DNA from 2 places in the Pantoea sp. App145 genome. Region 1 is predicted to be linked to the other one. Evidence: riboswitches for the same ligand, from Rfam matches in the RefSeq annotation. Region 1 holds a riboswitch; the other holds the start of a gene.
The links. Region 1 has a riboswitch for thiamine pyrophosphate ahead of thiC (phosphomethylpyrimidine synthase ThiC). Riboswitches for the same ligand answer to the same signal wherever they lie in the genome.
Positions count from the first base shown of each region.

Region 2: linked by a shared signal. The riboswitch ahead of RCF31_RS20035 (FAD-dependent oxidoreductase) and the one ahead of thiC (phosphomethylpyrimidine synthase ThiC) in region 1 are both predicted to bind thiamine pyrophosphate.

Region 1 covers NZ_CP133290.1:2,562,346-2,569,786, reverse strand. Annotated here, with positions in the region: gene RCF31_RS11745 (PLP-dependent aminotransferase family protein) at 1-181, shown strand, start outside; gene thiE (thiamine phosphate synthase) at 233-868, opposite strand; gene thiC (phosphomethylpyrimidine synthase ThiC) at 865-2,790, opposite strand; TPP riboswitch at 2,870-2,970, opposite strand; gene rsd (sigma D regulator) at 3,063-3,569, opposite strand; gene nudC (NAD(+) diphosphatase) at 3,633-4,406, shown strand; gene hemE (uroporphyrinogen decarboxylase) at 4,446-5,513, shown strand; gene nfi (deoxyribonuclease V) at 5,516-6,184, shown strand; gene RCF31_RS11710 (YjaG family protein) at 6,247-6,837, shown strand; gene hupA (nucleoid-associated protein HU-alpha) at 7,026-7,298, shown strand; gene RCF31_RS11700 (DUF1481 domain-containing protein) at 7,366-7,441, shown strand, end outside.
Region 2 covers NZ_CP133291.1:23,503-30,943, reverse strand. Annotated here, with positions in the region: gene RCF31_RS20070 (hypothetical protein) at 1-75, opposite strand, end outside; gene RCF31_RS20065 (ABC transporter substrate-binding protein) at 249-1,184, opposite strand; gene RCF31_RS20060 (ABC transporter permease) at 1,194-1,931, opposite strand; gene RCF31_RS20055 (ABC transporter ATP-binding protein) at 1,912-2,631, opposite strand; gene RCF31_RS20050 (ThiF family adenylyltransferase) at 2,628-3,596, opposite strand; gene RCF31_RS20045 (thiazole synthase) at 3,608-4,366, opposite strand; gene thiS (sulfur carrier protein ThiS) at 4,370-4,567, opposite strand; gene RCF31_RS20035 (FAD-dependent oxidoreductase) at 4,551-5,495, opposite strand; TPP riboswitch at 5,623-5,742, opposite strand; gene RCF31_RS20030 (pirin family protein) at 6,061-6,786, opposite strand; gene RCF31_RS20025 (LysR family transcriptional regulator) at 6,910-7,441, shown strand, end outside.

The sequences.
Region 1 (7,441 bases):
AGAGTCGAAAATTCAGGTGGCGGTGGGTTCATTGTTTTCGGCCTCAGGTAAGTATCGCAACTGCCTGCGTCTGAATTATGCATTGCCAATCAATGAGGCGACTGAGCAGGCGATCGCGCTGGTGGGGGCCGCGGTGGAACATGCGATACTGGCCTGTAGTGCCGAAATGCTGGCGGATTGACGACATCACCTTTTCGTAGCGGCGCGATAAATCGCGCCGCTACAGCCTCAATCATTCTGTGGGCTGGACCTCCGCCAGAGCAAGCAACTCATGCGTGGCGGCTCGCCAGTCTTGTGCCTGAGTGATGGCACTGACGACCGCGATGCTCCCCACGCCCGTTGCCAGCACTTCAGGCGCGCGTGCCAGCGAGATGCCGCCAATCGCCACGGTTGAAATGCCTTCCAGCCGCGCCAGATGACGTTTCAGCTCGGTAATGCCCTGCGGCTCAGACGGCATCTCTTTGGTCTGCGTTGGGAAGATATGCCCCAGCGCGATATAAGAGGGACGTACAGCCAGTGCACGATCCAGCTCGGCATCGTCATGGGTGGATAAGCCAAGGCGTAAACCCGCCTGGCGAATAGCATCCAGATCGGCCACATCCAGGTCCTCCTGACCCAGATGCACGCCATAGGCGTTATAGCGAATCGCCAATCTCCAGTAATCATTGATAAATAACCGGGCGCGATATTGCTTACCGAGCGCGATGGCATCGCGCACCGCGTCCTCAACTTCGTGATCCTCGCAATCCTTAATTCGTAGCTGAATGGTGCGTACACCCGCTTCCAGTAAACGGGCAATCCACTCAACACTGTCCACAACCGGATAAAGCCCTAAACGCGGGGCGGTACTGGGAAATGGGGTGGTCATACTTTTTCCTCTTTCAAAGCATCGGCAGCATGATACAGCTCGCCACCACGGCTACGGAAGGCGTCTGACATCTGTGCCATACCCACTTCAATCGGCTGGGCTTCAGCCTGCTGACGGGCGGCAAAGTCGCGCACTTCCTGGGTGATTTTCATCGAACAGAATTTTGGACCACACATGGAACAGAAATGCGCCACTTTGCCCGATTCCTGCGGGAGCGTTTCATCGTGATAAGCGCGGGCAGTGTGCGGGTCCAGCGCCAGGTTGAACTGATCTTCCCAACGGAACTCGAAACGTGCTTTGGACATGGCGTTATCACGGATCTGGGCACCCGGATGGCCTTTGGCCAGATCGGCCGCATGGGCGGCGATCTTATAAGTAATCAGCCCTTGTTTTACATCTTCCTTATTCGGTAATCCCAGATGCTCTTTCGGGGTCACGTAGCACAGCATCGCGCAGCCAAACCAGCCAATCATCGCGGCACCAATACCAGAGGTGAAATGGTCATAACCGGGGGCGATATCAGTGGTCAGTGGGCCGAGCGTGTAGAACGGGGCTTCGTGGCAATGTTCCAGCTGCTCGGTCATATTGCGACGAATCATCTGCATCGGTACGTGGCCCGGGCCTTCGATCATCACCTGCACGTCATATTCCCAGGCGATTTTCGTCAGCTCGCCCAGGGTGTGCAGCTCAGCGAATTGCGCTTCATCGTTGGCATCCTGAATCGAACCCGGACGCAAGCCATCGCCCAGCGACAGCGCAACATCGTAAGCGGCACAGATTTCACAAATCTCGCGGAAGTGTAAATACAGGAAGCTTTCCTGATGATGCGACAGGCACCACTTCGCCATGATCGAACCGCCACGCGAAACGATGCCAGTCAAACGTTTCGCCGTCATCGGGACATAACGCAGCAGCACGCCAGCGTGGATGGTGAAGTAGTCTACGCCCTGTTCAGCCTGTTCCAGCAACGTATCGCGGAAAATTTCCCAGTTCAGATCCTCCGCCACGCCGTTCACTTTCTCCAGCGCCTGATAAATCGGTACAGTGCCAATCGGCACCGGGCTGTTGCGCAGAATCCATTCACGCGTTTCATGAATATAACGGCCAGTGGAGAGATCCATCACGGTGTCGGCACCCCAGCGGGTTGACCACACCAGCTTCTCCACCTCTTCTTCAATCGAGGAACTGACGGCCGAGTTGCCGATGTTCGCATTCACCTTCACCAGAAAGTTACGGCCAATGATCATCGGTTCGGATTCGGGATGGTTGATATTGGAGGGAATGATGGCTCGCCCTTCAGCGACTTCCTGACGCACAAATTCGGCGGTGATATTGGCAGGCAGATGCGCCCCAAAGCTGTACCCCGGATGCTGTTGCAACAATACCTCACCCCGGATACGCTCCCGTCCCATGTTTTCGCGTAACGCAATAAACTCCATTTCCGGTGTAATGATGCCCTGGCGTGCGTAGTGTAACTGGGTCACGCAATGGCCGGCTTTGGCACGACGTGGTTGTGGCAGATGTTCAAACCGCAGATGATCCAGCCCTTCATCCGCCAGCCGTTGCTGGGTATAGCTGGAGCTCAGTTGATCGATGGTTTCACTGTCACCACGCTCGGCAATCCAGCCTGCACGCAGTTTTGCCAGCCCCTGGTGCACATCAATGGTTGCCGATGGATCGCCATAGGCACCGGCGGTGTCATACACCGGCACCGGTTCGTTCGGTTCATACTGCGGGTTATCTTTGCTGCCGCCGATCAGGGTAGGGCTGAGCTGGATTTCGCGCATCGGTACGCGAATGTCATCACGGTTGCCGGTGATCCAGATACGTTGAGAGTTGGGAAAAGCGGTGCCTTGCAGTGAATCGATAAATTCCTGCGCCTGGGCGCGTTGTTCACGGCGAGAAGTTTTTGCAACAGACATAGCAATTTTCCTGTAAATGATGGAAGTTGCTTGTCCGGAGTCCGGAAGGAGTAACAGAAACGATGCACGCATCGTACTGATGATGTTTACTCTTGTTCCCTTCGCAGGTACTAACCTGATCAGGTTCCGCGGATCCCGAATTAACGGTCTCAGCCCCAATGGGCACTCCGACAAGAAAATATTTGCGGCTGGTGTGGTAAACCGCAAAACAAAAAAGCCCACTCAGCATAGAAGGGCTTTTTGCGAATAACAAGTTTTTTACAAGTGGCGATTTAAGCCTGGCGAGCGACAGGGCTGTCATTCGCTACCCGTGGGCGTGCCAGCTGATTATCCCACGCCAGACGCACCAGCTTGTCTTCCAGCGTGAAACGCGACTCCAGCACTTCTCCTACTTCAGACAGCGCCTGCTGGAAAGTGACACAGTTGTCGTCAGTGATGGCCTGTTGCAGATGACCATCATACAGCTGCATCATTCGTTCGGTATTCGCCTCCAGTAACGGGTAAATCTGTGCGGCGGCAATCAGGGGGCTGTCGCCCTGCATCTCATTGATAATCCGCTCATAAATACTGAAGTGACCAACCGAAAGATAATCCACCAGGTTGTGGCAAAATGCATCCAGCGCCTGCTCATCGAGGGCGCTTAACGCGTCTTTTTTTGGCTTCATGCCAATCAACTGATAATAGTTAACCAACAGCTGACGACGTGCGCGTAACCATGAATCGACAAGTTCGTTACCGCTGCCTACACGCTCGGTCAGGTCATCTAACTGAGTAAGCATACGAGGCTCCATGTGGGTTATAGTTGTTCATTCTGCGAATAGACGCTAAGGATGACGATTTAAATGCAACGTGAGATCTCAAGCGTAGACGCTGGCTGGTGGATTGTCAGCCATGAACAAAAACTTTGGCTACCGCAGGGGGAGTTGCCGCATGGCACGGCGCAACAATTTGGCCTGGCGGGCAGCAGCGGTATGGTGATTGGCGAATGGCAGGGCGAAAATGTCTGGCTGGTGCGTGAATCACGACCCGATAACATGGGGTCAGTACGCCAGCTGATTGATGAGGACGTTGGCCTGTTCCAGCTTGCCGGGCGCGGCGTACAACTGGCGGAGTTCTATCGTTCCCATCGCTGGTGCGGCTATTGCGGCCACGAGATGCATTTAAGCAAACGTGAATTCGCCTGCCTGTGCGGCCATTGTCGCGAGCGCTATTACCCGCAAATCGCCCCCTGCATCATTGTCGCCATCCGCCGTGGTGATGAGATTTTGCTGGCAAACCATGCGAAGCATCGCAACAACGTTTATACCGTGCTGGCCGGATTTGTCGAAGTGGGCGAAACCCTCGAACAGGCGGTGGCTCGTGAAGTGATGGAAGAAAGTAATGTACGGGTGAAAAACGTGCGTTACGTGACCTCACAACCGTGGCCGTTCCCCCATTCGCTGATGATGGCGTATATGGCGGAATATGACGGCGGTGATTTGCAACATGACGGCAAAGAGCTGCTGGATGCGGGCTGGTTCCGCTACGATGCCCTGCCATTATTACCCCCGCCCGGCACCGTTGCGCGACGTTTGATTGAAGATACCGTTGCCCAGTGTCGCGCCAGCGCGATATGAAAATGCTACACTGGCGCCCTGCAAGTGAGAGAGCCAATTATGAGTGAACTGAAGAACGATCGTTATCTGCGTGCCCTGTTACGTCAGCCGGTGGATATCACCCCGGTATGGATGATGCGACAAGCCGGGCGTTATCTGCCGGAGTATAAAGCCACTCGTGCCGAGGCCGGTGATTTTATGTCGCTGTGTAAAAATGCTGAGCTGGCGTGCGAAGTCACGTTGCAACCGCTGCGTCGTTACGCGCTGGATGCGGCCATCCTCTTCAGCGATATCCTCACCATCCCCGATGCGATGGGGCTGGGCCTGTATTTTGAAACCGGTGAAGGCCCGCGTTTCTCTCACCCCATTACCTGCCGGGCGGATGTCGATAAACTGCCGGTGCCCGATCCGGAGCAGGAGCTGGGTTACGTGATGAACGCTGTGCGTACCATCCGCCACAACCTGAAAGGCGAAGTCCCGTTGATCGGCTTTTCCGGTAGCCCGTGGACGCTGGCGACCTATATGGTCGAAGGCGGCAGCAGCAAGGCGTTCACCAAAATCAAAAAGATGATGTACGCCGAGCCGCAGACGCTGCATATGTTGCTGGATAAACTGGCAGACAGCGTGATCCTCTATTTGAACGCGCAGATCAAAGCGGGTGCCCAGTCGATCATGGTATTCGACACCTGGGGTGGCGTGCTGACCGGCCGTGACTACCGTGAATTCTCGCTTTACTACATGCACAAGATTGTCGATAGCGTGCTTCATGAAAACGAAGGCCGCCGCGTGCCAATCACCCTGTTCACCAAAGGTGGCGGGCAGTGGCTGGAAGCGATGGCAGAAACCGGTTGCGATGCGCTGGGGCTGGACTGGACCACGGATATTGCTGATGCGCGTCGTCGCGTTGGTCATAAAGTGGCGTTGCAAGGCAATATGGATCCGTCCATGTTGTATGCGCCTCCGGCCCGTATTGAGCAGGAAGTGGCGGGCATTCTTGAAGGATTTGGTGCCGGGGAAGGCCACGTCTTCAACCTGGGTCACGGTATCCATCAGGATGTGCCGCCGGAGCACGCCGGTGCCTTTGTTGAGGCGGTGCATCGTCTGTCCCGTCCTTACCATCAGGGTTAACCATGGATTTAGCGGCGCTACGCAGGGAACAGCAACAGCGTGCGGCTGATGTGGTGCGGCAGGATGATTTTGAGGTGCTGCCGCCCCGCTGGATTGCCGGTGCCGATGTGGGCTTTGAACAGGGCGGTGAGGTCACACGCGCCGCCCTGGTGATTCTGGAGTACCCCTCGCTACAGCTGGTGGAGCATCAGATTGCCCGCATCAGTACCACCATGCCGTATATCCCCGGTTTTCTCTCCTTTCGCGAAGTGCCCGCCCTGCTGGCGGCCTGGCAGCAACTCACTCATCAGCCCGATCTGTTATTTGTCGATGGTCACGGTATCTCGCATCCGCGTCGGCTCGGCGTTGCCGCGCATTTCGGCTTGCTGGTGGATGTGCCCACCATCGGCGTAGCGAAGCGGCGTTTATGCGGGCATGTTGAGGCGCTGGAAGAGGCTCCAGGCAGCCGTCAGCCATTGATGGATCAGGATGAGCAGATTGGCTGGGTGTGGCGTAGCAAGGCGCGCTGCAATCCGCTGTTTATCTCCACCGGCCATCGTGTCAGCACCGATAGCGCCCTGCAATGGGTGGAAAACTGTACCGCAGGCTATCGTTTACCTGAGCCGACGCGCTGGGCGGATGCGGTTGCTTCCGGCCGTCCGGCCTTTCTGCGCAGGCAAAATGCGCGTTGACGCTGTTTGCGCGCGGCTTTTGCGGTACACTGCCGCCAGCTAAATTATTGAGAGCAAGTTTGATGTTACAGAACCCCGTCCATTTACGTCTGGCGAAGCTGGAAAGCTGGCAGCACGTCACCTTTATGGCCTGTCTGTGTGAACGCATGTTCCCCAACTACTGGGCCTTCTGTCAGCAGACCGAATTCGCAGATCCGCAGCTTTATCGCCGCATGCTCGATCTCGTCTGGGAAAGCCTGACGGTCAAAGACGCCAAAATCAATTTCGACAGCCAGCTGGAGAAACTGGAAGCGGCAATCCCTAATGGTGATGATTTTGACATCTACGGTGTGCATCCGGCGATTGATGCCTGTGTGGCATTGAGCGAAGTACTGCATGCGCAGCTGAGTGGGGAAACCCTTGAGCATGCCATTGAGGTCAGCCGGACGTCGATCACTACCGTGGCGATTCTCGAAATGACCCAGGCTGGACGCGAAATGAGCGATGAAGAGCTGCGCGAAAACCAGGCAATTATTGACGAATGGGATCTGCAGTGGGAGATTTTTCGCCTGCTGGCAGAGTGCGAAGAGCGCGACCTTGAACTAATTAAAGGGTTACGTTCTGACCTGCGCGAAGCGGGAATCAGTAACATCGGTATAATTTTTCAGCAATAAGGCGAGAAAACGTGACTTCAGGCCCGAATTAGCGCGCCTGGAGGCTTCACATCAGCCCCCTGTCTGGTCTACATTTGGGGGGCTGAAAATTGTGGCTATCGGTGCGTGCAGGCTGAAGAGTGCCAGAATATGGCTTTTCCCTCGCACTCGTTGCTTAGCAAGCGATAAATACACTTTAAGGATAACTTATGAACAAGACTCAACTGATTGATGTGATCGCGGAAAAAGCAGACCTGTCAAAAACCCAGGCTAAAACTGCACTGGAATCTACTCTGGCTGCGATCACTGAGTCTCTGAAAGATGGTGATGCTGTACAACTGGTTGGTTTTGGTACTTTTAAAGTGAACCACCGCGCTGAGCGTACCGGTCGCAACCCGCAGACTGGCAAAGAGATCAAAATCGCTGCGGCAAACGTACCGGCGTTCGTCTCTGGTAAAGCGCTGAAAGACGCTGTTAAATAAGTTTCCGCGACGCGGTATAGCTTTAAAAGAGGGGCGGCATCGCCCCTTTTTGTTGCCGGAGCCTGCCATGCTGAACCTTTTACATCAGCGCGTCTGCGCTCTGTTATGTGGTGCCCTCCTGGTAGGGTGCAGCTCCACTCCTG
Region 2 (7,441 bases), on a different replicon from region 1:
ATCAGCAGCATGACGGGCACAACCGGTAAGCAATGTTGCGGCCATCAGGCCAGCCAGCGTGTAACGTGAGAGCATCGTGACGAAAAACCTTTTTCTGAAAGATAAAGGCGTATTTTAGCGCGCGGCTATCAGTGATGACAGTCACACAATTCCAGTATTATCCGAATTCCGCCCCCGTTCAGCCTCTGCGCCGCACGCAATGCAAAAAAGGCGGCGATTTTACCGCCGCCCAGGGAGTCAGCAACAGGTTATGGCAACGAATACCTTGCCATCGGAGCCACCTGCTGGATTAAGCCATTGGCTTTCATATAGGCGGCAAAAGCCTGATAGCGTTGCGTATCGAGCGTTGCGCTATGGCTGGCGAAATACGGCAACGTTGCCTGCCACGCCTGATGATTAAGCGGTGTGTTCAGCTCAGGATATTGCTTAATAAAGGCCTGCCAGGCCTGTTGCGGATGGGCACGCAGCCAGGCGACACCGGCATCCAGACCGCGTAAAAAGGCTGGGATGCGTTTGTCCTGCGCCGCCGTTTTCTGGTTTGCCAGGATGATCAATTCGTCGTAAGCCGGGACACCAAAATCTTCCGGCTTAAATACCACCGGATTCGCGCCCTTATTTTTCAGGTCGAGCAACTCATAGTTGCGATACACCGTCATCGCCCCATCAATTTTGTGCGTCAGTAGCGCAGACTCCGCATCCATATTCAGGTTAATCAGTTTGACCGAGTCCGCATCAACACCCTGGGATTTCAGCATGTTGCGAATTGCCACATCCTCAAACCCCGGAATGGCATAACCGAGCGATTTTCCGGCAAAATCCTTCAGCGAGTGAATGTCCGGGGACACCGTGGTCAGGGTATTCAGCGGCTGATTGATCAGCGTACCCACGCGGATGACCGGCACGTCTTTATCCACCAGCGTGTACAGCTGCGGTTGATAGCTGATAGCAAGATCAGCCTTGCCCGCCGCCAGCAGCAAGGGTACGGAAGCCGAATCAGCGGGGGCGATCATCTCCACATCCAACCCTTCTTTTTTAAACGCGCCGCTGTATTGCGCGGCAAAAATGGCCGCATGGTTAGGGTTCACAAACCAATCGAGCAGCAGACGAACCTTTTCATTGGCCTGGGCGACGCTGGTGGTTGCCAGCAACAGCAAGGCGGTGATCGCAGTACGTAGGGTGTTCAAAGTGCATCCTTAGGTTAAGTGCCAGAGAGTTTTCTTGCGCATCAGGGCGACGCTACCGGACAGCAACAACGCCAGAATCAGTAACAACAACAACGCGGCAAAGCTGGTGGCGGTTTCCAGCCGGGCATTGGACTGCATCATCAGGTAGCCCAGTCCTTCGCTCGCGCCAACCCATTCGCCAATCACCACACCAATCGGTGCCAGCACCACCGCCATCTGCAGGCCGGAAAAGAACTGCGGCAGCGCGGCTGGCCAGCGTACCTGCCAGAAGAGACGAAAACGCGATGAGTTGAGGGTCTGTGCCAGCTCCAGCCAGCCCGGCGGGGTGCGACACAAGCCGTCAAACAACGACAGGCACAGCGGGAAGAACAGGATCAACGCCGCCACCACCACTTTGGACGCGATGCCAAACCCCAGCCACAGCACCAGCAACGGAGCCAGCGCAAACACCGGAATCGCCTGGCTGGCAGTGACCAGTGGAAATAACAAACGGCGCAATGTCGTGCTGGCAGCCATCAGCACCGCCAATACCACCCCCGCACCGACGCCCAGCAGCAACGCCAGCACAATCTCCGCCAGCGTGTACAGCATGTGATGCCATAACAGTTGACGGTGTACCCACAGGGCTTCCAGCACCGCCTCAGGTGAAGGCAGCAGAAATTTGGGCACACCGCTGCGCAGCGCCAGCAACCAGCCGCACAGCAACACTGCCAGCAGATAAACGGCGCTAAACAGATTCTTTTTCATCTTGATTCAATCGGGTAAAAAGATGGCCCTGCGCCAGCAACAGGCCGGGATCGTCAATCGGACGAGGTACCTGCCCGTCTGGCACCGACCAGCGTTCAATATGCAACGGCTGCCCACTGAGCAGCAGAATGTCATCGGCCATGCGGCAGGCTTCCAGCGGATCGTGCGTCACCAGCAGCACGGTTTTGCCTTGTAACAGGGTCGCCGTCAGGGTTTGCAAGCTGAGTTTGGTCATCACGTCAAGGGTGGCAAAAGGTTCATCCATCAGCACCACATCCCGTTGCGCGTAAAGGGTGCGAGCCAAAGCCACGCGCTGACGCATGCCGCCCGACAGGGTATCAGGCCGGGCATTGGCGACCTGCACCAGTTTCACCTGCTCCAGCAGATGCCGTGCCCGCTCCGGTTCGGGTTTGTCGCCTTTCAGACGCGCCGCCAGCATCACGTTGTCCAGCACCGATAACCACGGAAAAAGCAAATCCTGTTGCCCCATCCAGGCCACACTGGCCGCAACGCCACTAATGCGCCCCTGCTGTGGCTGGAGCAAGCCCGCCACCAGCCGCAGCAGCGTGCTTTTACCGATGCCACTGCGTCCCAGCATCACCGTGGTTTTACCGCCACGCAGCCGCAGATTCAGCTGCTGGCACAGCGGCTGTGCTCCCCAGCTAAAGCCAAGATCGTGCAGCGTGATATCCTGGCTCATGATCGATTCGCTGCCAGAATGGCCAGCTGCGCACAACCGCGCTGCGCCAGCGTCGTGGCGGCCTGCGCCGCACGAATACCGCTGGCGCAGACCAGTACAATGCGCCGGTCTTGCGGGGGTTGCCATGCGTCAAGCTGTTGCGGCAGGATGCGCTGCGCACATGCCGCCACACTGACCGGTGCTTCTTCGCGGCTGCGCAGTTCTACTATGCAGTCCTCCGCCGTGAGGAGCTGCGTATCAATAAACGGCACCCAGGGTTGATCCGGCTCCGCAGCCCGATCAAAACGGAACTGGCGAAAGTGCCAGTGCACAAAATCACAGTTCACCAGACAACCGAGCGGTGAAGGTTGCAGGCCAAGCAATACGCTCAGCGCCATTTGCGCCTGCATCGCGCCCAGTGTCGCCACTGCTGGCCCCATCACCCCGGCGGTATTGCAGTTCGCGGCGCTGGTGGGTAACTGCGGGAACACCGCACGATAGCTGGGGGCTGCGCCGCAGAATCCCCCCACATAGCCCTGACGCCCCAGGACCGAAGCGCTGATCAGCGGTATCCCCGCCGGATAACAGGCATCCGATAACTGATAAGTGACGGCAAAGTTATCTGCCGCATCGATAACCAGATCGATGTTGCTGAGTGCCTGCTGCACATTGCTGGCCGTCAGCGGCTGCGGCACCGGTTCCACCTGCACCTGTGGATTTCGCCGCAGCAGCGCACGCTGGGCGCTGGCGACTTTCGATTGCTGCACATCCTGCATATCAAACAACGTCTGCCGATGCAGATTATGCAGCGCCACCGTATCGTCGTCATACAGGCGGATAAAACCCACGCCCGCGCCCACCAGCAGCGGCAGCAGCGTCGAACCCAATCCACCTGCCCCCACCACCAGCACCCGCGCCCCGGCCAGCCGCTGCTGACCCTGCTCACCAATCTCCGGCAACATCGTCTGACGTTGATAGCGATCCATAGGGACTCTCCTCAGCAAAGATTCGCCAGACCAAAAACCGGGGTCGAAGGCACCGCCATATCGCGTTTTTCCATCAGCCCGCCGTCGCACGCCGCTTTCCCGGCCTCAATGGCCTGGCGGAACGCCGTCGCCATCAGCACCGGATCGCCCGCTTTCGCCACCGCGGTATTCAGCAAAACAGCATCAAAACCCAGCTCCATCGCCTGCGCTGCCTGTGATGGTGCACCAATGCCCGCGTCAATAATCAGCGGGATATCGGTAAACCAGGCACGCATCGCCCGCAAGCCATCAATATTGCGCAGCCCCTGACCGGAACCGATGGGCGCGCCCCACGGCATCAGCACTTCGCAGCCTGCTTCCAGCAGTTTTTCGCCGACAATCAGGTCTTCCGTGGTATAGGGGAAGACCTGGAAACCCTCGGCGCACAGAATGCGCGCCGCTTCTACCAGCGCAAAAGGATCCGGCTGCAGCGTATCGGCATGGCCGATCACCTCCAGCTTGATCCATGGCGTGTTAAATAATTCACGCGCCATATGCGCGGTGGTCACCGCCTCCTGTACCGTATGGCAACCGGCGGTATTCGGCAGCACGCGCCTATCCAGCTGCGCCAGCAATTCACGAAATGCCGCACCGGCGACACCTTCACGCCGCAGGCTGACGGTGATGATTTCACTGCCCGAGGCGACAATCGCCTGTTGCAGAATCGCCGGGGAGGGATAACCTGCCGTGCCCAGTAAAAAACGTGATTGTGGTTCAAAGCCGTAAAACATGATTTAGCCTCCCTGCATCGGTGATAACACTTCCAGCTGACATCCTTCTTCCAGCAGCTGGCTGTCGTACTGTGTTCTGGGCACAAACATGCCGTTAAACGCCGTGGCAACGCAGGCAGCATCAATTTGCTGCTCACGTAGCAACTCGCTCAGGGTGCTGGCGGCAGTCAGCACCTGGCGACCATTAAGCTGGATTTTCATAACGATGTTCCTCAGACAGACGCTGCATCAGCTGTTCCGCCATCAGCGGTGCCAGCAGGAAACCATGGCGATACATGCCGTTCAGATAAAAAGTGTCATTTTGATAGTGGATTTCCGGCAGATTGGCCGGATACGCCGGGCGCAGACCGCTGGCGTTTTCGATAATGCGGGCTTCGGCTAACGCCGGATGAAGGGTATAAGCCGCACTGAGGAGTTCCATCATGGCACGTGCGCTGATGGCGCTGGCATCATGGCTCTCCACCATAGTGGCACCGAGCATAAAATGGCCGCCACGGCGGGGCACCAGATAGCAGGGAAAACGCGGATGCAGCAGACGAATCGGGCGTGAGAACTGCACCTCTGCGCTGTGCAAAATCAGCATTTCACCGCGTACCGCGCGCAGACGCGGCAGCTCAGAGGCAGCGTGGATGCCGCGGCAATCAATCACTTGCCCGGAGGCTTTGCCGCTGTGAAACGTCACCCCACGCTGCTGTAATTTTTCACGCATCTCAGCCAGCGCCAGACGCGGATCAAGATGGGCTTCCTGGGAGAAAAATAAACCCCGCGCGAAACGACCGGCCAGTGCCGGTTCCACTGCGGCCGGATCCACCCATTGATGCTGTTCCGTCATGCGGGCAAAACGGTTCAGCTCCTGGTTATCACGCACGGGTGCCACCACCAGCGTACCCTGATGTTCGACGCTGCTGACCCGTTGCTGCCACCACGCAGCAGCATGCTGACCAAGATCAATCACCGCACGCGGCGCACTTTCGGCTTCACACCAGGGCGCAAGCATTCCGCCCGCGAACCAGGATGCCGGAGTGCGATTCGCATCGACAATCACTTCGGTCTGTTCACCGCGTTCCGCTAACAGGGTCGCCACGCACAGGCCCGTCACACCGCCGCCAATCACCGACCAGCGATTCATAACGGACATTCCGGAAAAGAAACAGGAGATTGCATATCGGCCTCTCAGTCATTGCACTGAGACCCGGATACAGGAGAAGGGAAATAGCATACGTTGCACGGAAACGCCCCGCTGCCAGACAGCCTGCGATGCAGGTTGTCAGTCTTCCTACGCCAGTATCAACTGGGTCAGGTTCAAAGGGTCGCTAAGCCGCGCAATGCGCTTTTAGCCTCTCAGTCTCTCTGGCGAGACTCCCCCGACGCGTCTATTTGTATTGTAGTCGTCTGACTTCGTCAAGCATCAGCACCGCAACAAAGCCTAACCGATCAAAATCTCCTGTTTCAGGATCATGCGCTTTTCTCCACGATTGCCTGGTATGCTCTCGAGATCTGGATTAATAGAAACAACGTCTGGCAGGAAAATTATGTGTGCTGATTCAGTGATTTCCGCCATCCTGGTGTGCGTATTTGGCGTGATTATTTTGTGGTGTGTCTTACGCCCGTGAAAGGGCAGGACGTCGCGGGGATGGTAATGGATTTGCTGCTACCACTAAAGGGAGGCACTCACGCCTCCCCTCTTCTACTTATTAACGCTGCGGATGATTCACTTCCAGCGGACGCAGGTCAAACAACAGCACTTCCGCGTCTTTTCCGTTGGTGAATTGCAGCGCGGTTTCGTTACGTACACGCGCACCGTCGCCTTCGTTGAACACCACACCGTTCACCTCAATGCTGCCGCGTGCCACATGGATGTAGGCGTAGCGATCGGCATCCAGCGCAAAGGTCTGCTGCTCTGCACCGTTAAACAATCCGGCATAGATTCGGATGTCCTGACGCACGCTCAGTGAACCTTCATCACCCTGCGGTGAAACAATCAGACGCAGCTGACCACGTTTGTCGCTTTCTGCCACCGATACCTGCTGGTAACCTGGCTGCGTACCGCGTTCTGCCGGGACAATCCAGATTTGCAGGAAATGGACGTTTTCCGCTTTCGAGTGGTTGAACTCGCTGTGCGTTACGCCGCTTCCGGCACTCATCAGCTGTACATCACCGGGGACAATCACCGAACCGGTGCCCATGGAATCTTTATGCTCCAGTGCCCCTTCCAGCACATAGGAGATGATCTCCATGTTGCTGTGCGGATGAGCGCCAAAACCCCGTCCCGGTGCGACACGGTCATCGTTAATCACCAGCAAATCGGAGAAACCGGTTTGTTTCGGATCCCAGTAGTTGGCAAAAGAAAACGTGTGGCGTGAGTTCAACCAGCCGTGGTCACCGAGGCCGCGCTGGGCTGACAGTCTTTGTTCAATCATGGTCTGCTCCTCAAATTTGTTGGCGGAAGACGATATTGCTTCCTGATGTGACTCAGTATACGTAAACTGAATCGCCCAACAATGTGTTGCATTGACAATGACCGTCACAAATAAGTGGACAATATGCAGATAGACGACCTCCGCATTTATGTCGCCGTGATTAAAGCCGGCAACTTCACCGCCGCCGCAGAACAGCTGCTGCTTTCCAAACAATATGTCAGCCGCCGCATCGCCGCGCTGGAAGAAACACTCGGCGCACGCCTGCTCAATCGCAACACGCGTAAGTTGTCAGTGACGGATAACGGCCAACTGTTTGCCCGCCATGCACAACGCATTCTTGATGATGTTCAGGAGGCAGAGCTGGCCGTGTCAGGACGCCGCCAGGTTTTACAGGGCAGTTTTCGTCTCAGCGTGCCGATGTCGTTCGGCATCAGCCATCTGTCGCCGTTTATCGCTGAATTTCTCAGCCTGCATCCGGCGCTGCAATTCCAGGTCGAACTGGCGGACCGGTATGTCGATATGATTGGCGAAGGCTTCGATATGGCGATTCGTATCGGCACATTGCCCGACTCAACGCTGATCGCCAAAAAACTGGGGGAGTTCCGCCGGGTGATCTGCGCCAGCCCCAGCTACCTGCAAGGGGCCGATGCCCCGC